Regions from separate parts of the Saccharothrix ecbatanensis genome, predicted to be linked through region 2. Evidence: riboswitches for the same ligand, from Rfam matches in the RefSeq annotation. Region 2 holds a riboswitch; the other holds the start of a gene.
What was found. A riboswitch is a leader RNA that binds a small molecule or an ion and turns the genes downstream of it on or off. The one in region 2 is predicted to bind cobalamin.
Positions count from the first base shown of each region.

Region 1 (5,414 bases), 2.0 Mb from region 2:
GCAGTTCATGACCTTCACGCCGTGCAGCCGCACGCCCTTGGCGACGCCGTAGGTGGCGGAGCCGACGGTGCCGGCGACGTGCGTGCCGTGGCCGTGGCAGTCGGTGTTGTTGGTGTCGATGCCGTTGTAGTCGAACGTGGCCCGGCCGCCGAAGTCCGCGTGGCCCGGCGTGATGCCGGTGTCGATGATGTACGCGTGCACCCCGGCGCCGGTGTACGTGTAGGTGAAGCTGCGGGACAGGGGCAGGTTGCGCTGGTCGACCCGGTCGATGCCCCACGACGGCGGGTTGGTCTGGGTGGCGTCGAGCGCGTCGGTGACCAGCACGTCCTGCTCGATCGCGGTGACCGCCGGGTCGTGGCTGAGCTTGCGCAGCTGTGCCGGTGTGAGCTTGGCGGCGAACCCGTTGAACGCCGCGTTCCAGACATGGGTCGGCGTGACGCCCGCCGTGGCGGCCACGCCCGCACCGCTGCGGGCGGTGGCGTCCAGCGTGACGATGTAGGAGTCCTTGATCGGGTGGACGGTCGCGGACGCCGTCGCCAGGACGATGTCGGCCTGGTGCAGGGGTGCGGCGCCGGCGGTCGCTGTGGTGGCTCCGGTCGCGGCGGCTAAGGCGGCGAGAAGGGCAAGGGTTCTGCTGAAAGGACGCACGGAACGGCTCCTTCGGACGACCCCCGGCGAGCGCGCTCCGACGCAGGGTTGACGGAGCGAACGGTCACTCGTCCGTGGGTACACCGAGCAGCCTGACCAGCGGTTATCCCAAGGTCAACGAAGGTCGGCCGAACGGCCGCGACCGGTGTCACGCTCGGTGGACATAACCGACAACTGGTAACGCCCGGTTCGCTCGTGCGGGCGCTTGGCCAGGGCCGACCGTGTCAGCGCCACCCCCGCCAACACCACGGCCATCCCCACCACGATCCGCGCGGTCAGCGGCTCGTCGAGCACGATCGCGCCCAGTGCGACGGAGACGACGGGCAGCAGGTAGCCGACGGTGGCGGCGCTGGTCGCGCCTTCGTCCTCGATGATCCGGTAGTTGAGGTAGAAGGTGACGCCGGTGCCGAAGACGCCGAGGACGACCACGGCGACGATCGCGGTGGCGTTGGGGGTGGTCGGGGCGCCGTCGAACGGCATCATGACGGCGCTGAGGCCGGTGGCGGCGGTCAACTGGGCGGCCGACACCGCGATCGGGCCGCCCTTGCCGACGAGGTTGCGTCCCATGTAGGCGAACGCGACCGCGTAACTCGCCGCCGCGCCGAGAAGTGCCAGGGCTCCGACGCTGGTCAGCCCTTCCTGCTGCCACGGGGCGAAGATCAGCAGGACGCCGGCGAAGCCGAGGACCAGACCGGTCACGCGGACCGGCGTGAGGCCGCGTTCAGCGCCGATCATGAGCCCGATGAGCACGGCGAACAGCGGGGTGGTCGCGTTGAGGACGCCTGCCACGCCGGAGTCCACGGTCTGCTCGCCGATGGCGAAGAGGAGGAACGGCAGGGCGTTGCAGAAGAACGCGGCGACCGCCAGGTGACCCCACAGCTTGCGCGGCAGCCGCTGGCCGCCGGCACGGGCCAGCACCAACAGCACGCCCGCACCGAGCGCGCACCGGATCACCGTGATCTGCACCGGCGACAACCCGGTCAGGGCCAGTTTGATCCACAGGAAGCCCGACCCCCACAACAGGGCCAGCACTCCCATCCTCAGCACGCCTCGTCCGGTCACGGGACCACCGTCCCCCACGACCGGCTTAAAGAAAAGTGAAGCCTGCTCACCTCACGTTAAGCATCACTTAAACGTCGCGGGCTTCGCGGTGCCAGACCGTGAGGTCCGGCACCGCGAGCTGTCCGCTCAGGTCAGCGCGTGTGCACCATCAGCGTGTCGACGCCGTGGACGATCGACGCGGTGCGGTAGCCGGGGTTGTCGGTGGCCATCCGGAGGTTGGGGAAACGGCGCAGCAGGGCCGGGTAGGCGGCGCGCAGTTCCATCCGGGCCAGCTCAGCGCCGACGCAGCGGTGCGCGCCGTGGCCGAACGCCAGGTTCGCGGACGCGGGTCGACCGGCGTCGAAGTCGGACGTGCCCTCGCGGTTGGCCGCCGTCAGGGACACCACGACCACGTCGCCTTCCTCGATCTGCTGGTCACCGACCCGCAGCTGGTGCCGGGCGAACCGCGGGAACGCCACCTGCACCACGCTCAGGTGCCGCAGCAGCTCTTCCACCAGCGGCCCGGTGGCCGCGTCGTCGTCACGCATCGCCGTGCGCGCGTCCTCGTCGGTCATCAGCACGATCGCACCCAACGCGAGCATCGACGCCGTCGTGTCGAAGCCACCGGTCAGCACGCCGTCCGCCAAGCCGGCCAACTCGACATCGCTCACGTCGTCACCGTGCTGCCGGATGATCGCCCCGATCAGGCCGTCCCCCGGCGACCGGCGCTCACGGCGCACGATCTCCTCCATGTACGACAACGACTCCGAGATGGCCCCCAACGCCTGCCCCGCGCCGCCGAACAGGTCGAACCGGGCCGCCGCCAGCTCCTGGAACCGGTCACGGTCCTCGTACGGCACGCCCAGCAGCTCGCAGATCGTCAGCGACGGGATCGGCAGCGCGAACTCCTGCACGAGGTCCACCGGCCCGTCGGCCGCTTCGATCGCGTCCAGCCGCTCGGTGACGATCGCGTCGATCCGCGGCACGAGCCGCGACAGCCGCCGCATGGTGAACTCCGGCGTGAGCAGCTTGCGCAACCGCGTGTGGTCGGGCGGGTCGGCGAAACCGAGGCCTCCGGGCGATTGCTCGATACGGACGGCCGCACCCAGCCGGGCGTAGTCGTTACTGAACGCCACTGTGTCGGAAAGCACCTTTTTGGCTTCTTCCTGACCAGTGACCAACCACACCCGCAAGCCGAACGGCACCGGGATCCGGTGCACCGCGCCGGCCTCCCGCATCCGCTCCAACTCGGCGACGGGCACCACGCCGTCCCGCTTCAACGGGACCAGCGCACGGTCCGGGAGCAGCGACAACGCCCGCGAACCGATCTTGCCCACAACCCACCGTGTCGCCGAACGCCGTGCGACCCACGCCACCAAACCGTCGCGCACGGACGCCAGAGTCGTCATCCCCACACCCCTCTTCCCCAGGTTGACTTGAGCGACGGTAACCGTACGTAGGGGTGAGCAGCATCGCGCCACAGGCGGATTGACAGGAGATCGTGGTTGACAGACGATCGGCAATCGCGTGCGAAACGGGGGAAGCCGGTCGAAATCCGGCGCTGACCCGCAACGGTAGGTCCCGCCCGGGACGAGCCCGAACACCCGCCGCGCGTGCACGCTCCAGACACCGTCGAGGTCAACGGGTCGGAGCCCGGGGGAAGTCGATCACGGCTGTCCGGGGTCCGCTCACGCGTTGCGCCCGGAAAGGCAAACATGTCGTTGAGACGGACCGCCGCCGTCATCGCCACCACCGCTGTCGCCGCGCTCGCCTTGGTGCCGCCCGCCCAAGGCCTGCCCGACGCGCCGGTGACGACGGACGCGAGCGAGGCCGCCGCGGGGTGGCTCGCCCGGCAGTTGATCGACGGTGACCACTTCGTGTACCCCGGCAGCACCTCCGGCGACCAGGGCGGCACGTTGGACGCCGTGTTCGCGTTCACCGCGGCCGGTGTGGCGTCGGACAGCGCGGATCGGGCGATGGCGTGGCTGGCGAAGCCGGACGTCATCAACGACTACCTGCACATCGGCGACCCCGCCGAGTTCGTCGCGGGCTCGTACGCGAAGCTCGCGCTGGCCGTCCAGGCGCGCGGCGAGGACCCGACGACGTTCGCCGGCAACGACCTGATCGCAGGCCTCACCGCGTTGCAGGCCCCCTCCGGCCGGTTCGTCAACAAGTCGAAGTACCCCGACTTCTCCAACGGGTTCAGCCAGGCGTTCGCGGTGCTGGCTCTGGACCGGTGGGAGGGCGCGCCGCAGACTGCGGTCACGTACGTCGTCGGCCAGCAGTGCGGGGACGGCGGCTTCCCGCTGATCCTGGAAGCGACGCCGTGCGTGTCGCACGCGGACGCCACCGCTATGTCCGTGCAGGCGTTGCTGGCCGTCGACCAGACCCCCGCCGTGACGGGCGCGGTGGCCAAGGCGCTCAAGTGGTTCGCCGAGCACCAGCAGCCCGGCGGCGGGTTCCTCGACGACAAGGCGACCGGCGAGGGCAACGCCAACAGCACCGGTCTCGCGGCACAGGCACTGCGCGCGGCAGGTCGGACGGCGGAAGCGGACAAGGCGACGGCGTTCCTGAAGTCGTTGCAGGTCGGCTGCACGGCCACCGACGCCGAACGGGGCGCGATCGCGCTCGACAAGTCCGGTTTCACGCCGGACACCGCGCAGCGCGCGAGCGCCCAGGGCATCCTCGGGCTGGTGGGGGTGAGCTTCGCGGACCTGACAGCGGAGGGCGGCACGTCCGGCGCGCCCGTGCTCGACTGCCCGATCACCACCACGACGCCGACTTCGTCCACAACGGACACGACTCCCACCACCACCACCACGACGGCGGCTCCGACGACCACTACCGAGGTCACCGCCACCAGCACGACCACGACGACGGCGGCAGCGGCTGTGGTGAACCGCAACGGCACCCTGGCCCGGACCGGCGCGGTGGTCGGGCCGATGCTGTGGATCGGCGTGTTGATGCTGGTCGGCGGCGTGCTGGCGGTCGTGCTGTCGCGCAAGCGGTATGCGGGGGAACGGAAGTGACGGCACGCGACGTCGAGGGCTGGGCGTTCGGCTCCGGTCAGGCCCTCGCCACCGCGCCATGACGGGCTGGTGGCGGCGCGTCCTGGCGGCGTCGGCGGTGCTCGGACTCACGATCATCGGCGCTCCGCCGACCGCTCAGGCGGCGGACTGCGCGGGCGTGACGGTGGTCGTGGACTTCCGGTCGCTGGGCGGCGGTGTGCGGACGGGTTGTGCCCCTGGTGATCCGTCGTCGGGCACGGCCGCCCTCACCGCCGCCGGGTTCGGCTACACGTTCGTGACCCGGCAACCGGGCTTCGTGTGCAAGATCAACGACCAACCGGCCGGCGACTCGTGCAACTACACGCCACCGTCGGACGCGCACTGGTCGTACTGGCACGGGCAGCCCGGCGGGTCGTGGGTCTACAGCAACTCCAGCGCGAGCGCGTACAACCCGGCGCCGGGGAGCGTGGAGGGCTGGTCGTTCGGTGCGGGCGAGCCGCCTGGCATCGCACCTCCGGCACCTGCTCCCCCGCCGCAGCCCGCGCCGAAGCCGACCCAGCCCGCAGCGCAGCCTCCGGCGCCGCAACCTCCCGCCGCTCAGCCAGGCCAGCCCGTGCAACCGGGACAACCGGGACAACCGGTGACGTCGGGCCAGTCGACGCAGCCGGGGCAGTCCGCGCCGCCGCAGCAGTCGGAGGCGACCACGACGGTCGAGAC
Region 1 covers NZ_JACHMO010000001.1:2,448,436-2,453,849, reverse strand. Annotated here, with positions in the region: gene F4560_RS10535 (S8 family peptidase) at 1-648, opposite strand, end outside; gene F4560_RS10530 (DMT family transporter) at 763-1,686, opposite strand; gene F4560_RS10525 (cytochrome P450) at 1,842-3,098, opposite strand; cobalamin riboswitch at 3,177-3,315, shown strand; gene F4560_RS10520 (prenyltransferase/squalene oxidase repeat-containing protein) at 3,405-4,718, shown strand; gene F4560_RS10515 (hypothetical protein) at 4,777-5,414, shown strand, end outside.
Region 1: it holds a riboswitch for cobalamin, as region 2 does, so the genes downstream of both, F4560_RS10520 (prenyltransferase/squalene oxidase repeat-containing protein) here and cobN (cobaltochelatase subunit CobN) in region 2, are expected to answer to the same signal.

Region 2 (5,414 bases):
GGCGTCCGGGCCGCAGCCCGCCGACATTCCCACCGTCTTGCCGGGCAGCCATTCGAGGTTGCCGTGCTTGCCGACGTGCACCACGGCGTCGGCGCCGAACTCGTCCTCCAGCCAGCGGTACGCGGCGAGGTAGTGGTGGCTGGGCGGCAGGTCCGGGTCGTGGTAGATCGCGATCGGGTTCTCGCCGAAGCCGCGCGGCGGCTGGACCATGACCACGACGTTGCCGGAGCGGAGGGCGGCGAGCACGATCTCGCCGTCCTTGTCCCGGGACCGGTCCACGAACAGCTCGCCGGGCGCCTCGCCCCAGTGCTGTTCCATCTCCTGCCTGGTGTCCTCCGGCAGGGTCGCGTACCACTGCCGGTAACGGGCGGCCGGCAGCCGGACCGGGTTGCCCGTGATCTGCTCCTCGGTGAGCCAGTCGGCGTCCTGCCCGCCGGCCGCGATGAGGGCGTGGATCAGCGCGTCGCCGTCCAGCGCGGCCACGCCGGGCAGCTCGTCACCGATGTCGTAGCCGTGGTCCTTCATCGCGGTGAGCAGCCGCACGACGCTCGCCGGGGTGTCCAGGCCGACCGCGTTGCCGATCCGGGAGTGCTTGGTCGGGTACGCCGAGAGCATCACCGCGATGCGGCGTTCGGCCGGTGGGATGTGGCGCAGCCTGCCGTGGCGGACGGCGATGCCCGCGACCCGCGCCGCGCGTTCCTCGTCGGCCACGTAGACGGTGAGGCCGTCCTCGTCGATCTCCTTGAACGAGAACGGCACGGTGATGATCCGGCCGTCGAACTCCGGGATCGCCACCTGCGTCGCGGTGTCCAAAGGGGACAGTCCGTCGTCGTTCTCGTCCCAGGAGGCGCGGCTGCTGGTGAGGCAGAGGCCCTGGAGGATCGGCACGTCGAGGGCAGCCAACGCGCCCACGTCCCACGCGTCGTCGTCACCACCGGCGGACGCGCCGGCGGGCTTGGTGCCGCCGGCGGCGAGCACGGTGACCACGAGGGCGTCCGCCTTGCCCAGCTCGGTCAGCAGGTCGGCGTCGGCCGCGCGCAGGGAGGCGCAGAAGATCGGCAGCGGCCGGCCGCCCTTGGCCTCGATCGCGTCGCACAGCGCGTGCACGAACGCGGTGTTCCCGGCGACGTGGTGGGCGCGGTAGTAGAGCACCGCGATCACCGGACCATCGCCGGTGGTGGCGCGCTCCAGCGGACCCCAGGTCGGGGTCGGCTCGGGCGGCGCGAAGCCCTGGCCGGTGAGCAGCACCGTGTCGGACAGGAAGTGGTGCAGCTGCGCGAGGTTCACCGCGCCGCCGTGGGCCAGGTACGCGTGGGCCTCGGCGCACACGCCGCCGGGCACGGTGGACAGCTCCATCAGCGGGGCGTCCGGGTGCTGCTCGCCGCCGAGCACGACAACCAGGAGCGGCCGGGCGAGGAGCCAGTCCAGCCCCTCCTCCCACATCCGGCGTCCGCCGAGGATGCGCACGACCACCAGGTCGACGCCCTCCACCAGCGCCGGGAGGTCGTCCACGGCGGTGCGGGCGGGGTTGGCCAGGCGGTAGTCGGCGCCGCTGGCGCGGGCGGACAGCAGGTCCGTGTCGGAGGTCGACAACAGCAGGATCACGTGCGGGCTCCATCCCTCGGGGGTCCTCGCCCCAAGTCGTAGGGGACGGCGGGCGGAGTTCCTGGCTCCCGGGGTTTCCCCCGGTCACAGTGGCGGGACCGCGCCGGATTCACACCGGCTTCCTCCTGTTGCTTCGCCGTTCGGACGCCACCCTAACGGGCGGTTAGCATCCAGCCCATGTCCACCGGCCGAGTTCGCCCAGACGCCTGCCCGGGAGCTGTCGACGTGCATCAGGCCGCCGACGGCGGGCTGGCGCGCGTGCGGGTGCCCGGCGGGACGTTGAGCGCGACCCGGTTCGACGCGCTCCGGACCGCCGCGCTGGAGCTCGGTGACGGCTCGCTTGAGCTGACCTCGCGGGCGAACGTGCAGATCAGGGCCTTGCCGCCGGGTGCGGAGCTGGAGTTGGGCGCTCGGCTGCGCGAGGTCGGCCTGCTGCCCTCCGTGACGCACGAGCGGATGCGCAACATCATCGCGGCCCCGCTGGAGGACAACCAGGGGCTGGTCGACGCGATCGACGCGGCGCTGTGCGCGGCGCCGGAGCTGGCGTCGTTGCCCGGTCGGTTCCTGGTCACGGTGGGTGGCGCGGTGAGCGGGCTGGCGGGTGACGTGGGGCTGGTCGGTGACGCGTTGTTCCTGGCAGGGCGCGATTCCGGGCTCCGCGTGACCGATCCGGTCGACGCCGTGGTGACCGCCGCACGGGTGTTCCAGGAGATCCGCGGCGACGCGTGGCGGCTGTCCGAAGTGGACGGCGGTGTGCGAAAGATCACGGAAGCGCTGGGCGGCACTCCCGGCCCGTCCCTGATCGATCCGGTTGTGACGCCGGTCGCACCGGGCGCGCACGGTCCCGTCGTCGTGGCGGGTGTGCCGTTGGGGCGGTTGGACGCACGGCTGCTGGGCGGTGTGCCGGTGCGGCTGACGCCGTGGCGGAGCCTGGTGGTGCCCGCTGGGAGCGATACCAACGGGTTGTTCACGTCACCGGACTCGCCGTGGCACGGCGTCAGCGCCTGCACCGGGCGGCCGGGGTGCGCGAAGTCGCTGGCCGACGTGCGGGCCGACGCGACGCGCTGGGTGGGCACGCCGCACACGGGTCAAGTGCACTGGTCCGGCTGCGCACGGCGGTGCGGACGACCGGCCGGCGACGTGGTGGAGTTCGTCGCGACCGGCGACGGCTACGAGGAGATCAGTTGACCGACTACGTCCGGGACGGCGCGGAGATCTACCGCCGTTCCTTCGCCACCATCCGCGCCGAGGCCGACCTGGCGCGGTTCCCGGCCGACGTGTCCCGGGTGGTGGTGCGCATGATCCACGCCTGCGGGATGGTCGACCTGGTGTCGGACGTCGACTACTCGCCGAACGTCGTGCGTGACGCCAGGGCGGCGTTGCTGGCGGGCGCGCCGATCCTGTGCGACGCGCAGATGGTCGCGGCGGGCGTGACGCGGCGCAGGCTGCCCGCCGACAACGAGGTCGTGTGCACGTTGAGCGATCCGCGGGTGCCGGGGTTGGCGGCGGAGATGGGCAACACGCGCAGTGCCGCCGCGTTGGAGCTGTGGCGGGACCGGCTGGACGGCGCGGTGGTCGCCATCGGCAACGCGCCGACCGCCCTGTTCCACCTGCTGGACATGATCGCGGCGGGCGCGCCTCGGCCGGCCGCCGTGCTCGGCGTCCCGGTGGGGTTCATCGGCGCGGCCGAGTCGAAGGACGCGTTGGCGGACAACGACCTCGGGTTGGAGTACCTCGTCGTGCGCGGGCGTCGGGGCGGCAGCGCCATGACCGCGGCGGCGATCAACGCGATCGCGAGTGAGGAAGAATGACGGGCAAGCTGTACGGGGTCGGGGTGGGTCCGGGCGACCCGGAGCTGGTGACCGTCAAGGCGGCACGGCTGATCGGCGAAGCGGACGTGGTGGTGTTCCACAGCGCGCGGCACGGTCGGAGCGTGGCCCGTCGCATCGCCGCGCCCTACCTGCGCGAGGGGCAGGTCGAGGAGCAGCTCGTCTACCCCGTCACGACCGAGGACTCCGACGACTACCAGGGCGAGATCGACGCGTTCTACGAGGAGTGCGCGGCGAGGTTGGCCGCGCATCTGGACGCCGGGCGCACGGTCGTGGTGCTGGCGGCGGGCGATCCGTTCTTCTACGGCTCGTACATGCACCTGCACAAGCGGTTGGCGCACCGGTACGAGGCCGAGGTGGTGCCGGGGGTGACGTCGGTGAGCGCCGGCGCGGCGGTGATCGGACGGCCGTTGGTCGAGCGGGACGAGGTGCTGACCGTGCTGCCGGGGACGTTGTCCGCGGACGCGTTGACGGAGCACCTGGCCGGTGGCGACCCGGTGGCGATCATGAAGCTGGGGCGGACGTTCCCGCAGGTGCGGGAGGCGTTGGCGCGGGCAGGGCGGTTGGACGAGGCCTGGTACGTGGAGCGGGCGACGACCGGGGCGCAGCGCACCGCGCCACTGTCCGAAGTGGACGCCGAGGACGTGCCGTACTTCTCGTTGGCGTTGCTGCCGAGCAGACCCGCGGCGCGTGCGGAGTCCCTGGGCGAGGTCGTCGTGGTCGGGCTGGGTCCGGCCGGGCCGGAGTGGCTGACGCCGGAGGCCCGACGGGCGTTGGCGGCGGCGGACGACCTGGTCGGGTACGTGACCTACCTGAACCGGGTGGCGGTGAACCCGCGGCAGCGGCGGCACGCGTCGGACAACAAGGTGGAGTCCGAGCGGGCGGCGTTCGCGTTGGACCTGGCCAAGCGCGGGCGGCGGGTCGCGGTGGTGTCGTCCGGTGACCCGGGCGTGTTCGCGATGGCGAGCGCGGTGCTGGAGGTGGCCACCGAGGAGCAGTTCGCGGACGTGCCGGTGAAGGTCCTGCCGGGGTTGACGGCGGCGCACGCGGTGGCCAGCCGGGTCGGCGCTCCGTTGGGGCACGACTACTGCGTGGTGTCGTTGTCGGACCGGCTCAAGCCGTGGAACGTGATCGAGGAGCGGCTGGAGGCGGCGGCCAAGGCCGACCTCGTGCTGGCGATCTACAACCCGGCGTCGCGCAGCCGGACGTGGCAGGTGGACAAGGCACGTGAAGTGCTGCTGCGGCACCGATCCCCCGACACGCCGGTGGTCGTCGGACGGGACGTCGGCGGGCCGGAGGAGTCCGTGCGGGTGGTGCGGCTGGCCGACCTGGACGCGTCCACTGTGGACATGCGGTGCCTGCTGCTGATCGGCTCGTCGCAGACCCTGGTCAGCTCGCGCGGCACGGTGTTCACCCCGCGCCGCTACCCCGGGTGAGCCAGTCGACCGCTTCCGCGACCGTCTCCACGATCGGCGCTCGCGGTGGCGGCGGTCGGCGCACGACGACCACCGGGATGCCGAGGTGACGGGCGGCGGTCAGCTTGGCCGCCGTCATCGGGCCGCCGCTGTCCTTGGTGACCAGGACCTCGATGCGGTGCTCGCGCATGAGGTCCACCTCGCCGTCCACTGTGTACGGTCCTCGGTCCAGGATCAGCTGGAGGTTCGGGTTCGGCGGGTCGGGCGGATCGACGGTCCGCGCCACGCCGCTAGTGAACCCGGCCAGCTCCTGGCGTCCGGTGGTGATGAACGCCCGGCGGCCGGCGACGAGCGCGGCGGCCTCGGCGACGCTGTCCACGTACTGCCAGTCGTCCTCGGGCGGCCAGCCGGGGCGGCGCAGGACGAGGAACGGCGTGCCGGTCGCGGTGGTGGCGGCCAGGGCGTTCGCGGTGATGCGGTCGGCGAACGGGTGCGTGGCGTCCACGACGGCGTCGACGTGTTCGGCTTCGAGGTAGGCGATCAGCCCTTCGACACCGCCGAAGCC
Region 2 covers NZ_JACHMO010000001.1:459,808-465,221, reverse strand. Annotated here, with positions in the region: gene cobN (cobaltochelatase subunit CobN) at 1-1,605, opposite strand, end outside; cobalamin riboswitch at 1,640-1,775, opposite strand; gene F4560_RS02125 (ferredoxin-like domain-containing protein) at 1,783-2,793, shown strand; gene F4560_RS02120 (precorrin-8X methylmutase) at 2,790-3,416, shown strand; gene F4560_RS02115 (precorrin-2 C(20)-methyltransferase) at 3,413-4,870, shown strand; gene F4560_RS02110 (cobalt-precorrin-6A reductase) at 4,845-5,414, opposite strand, start outside.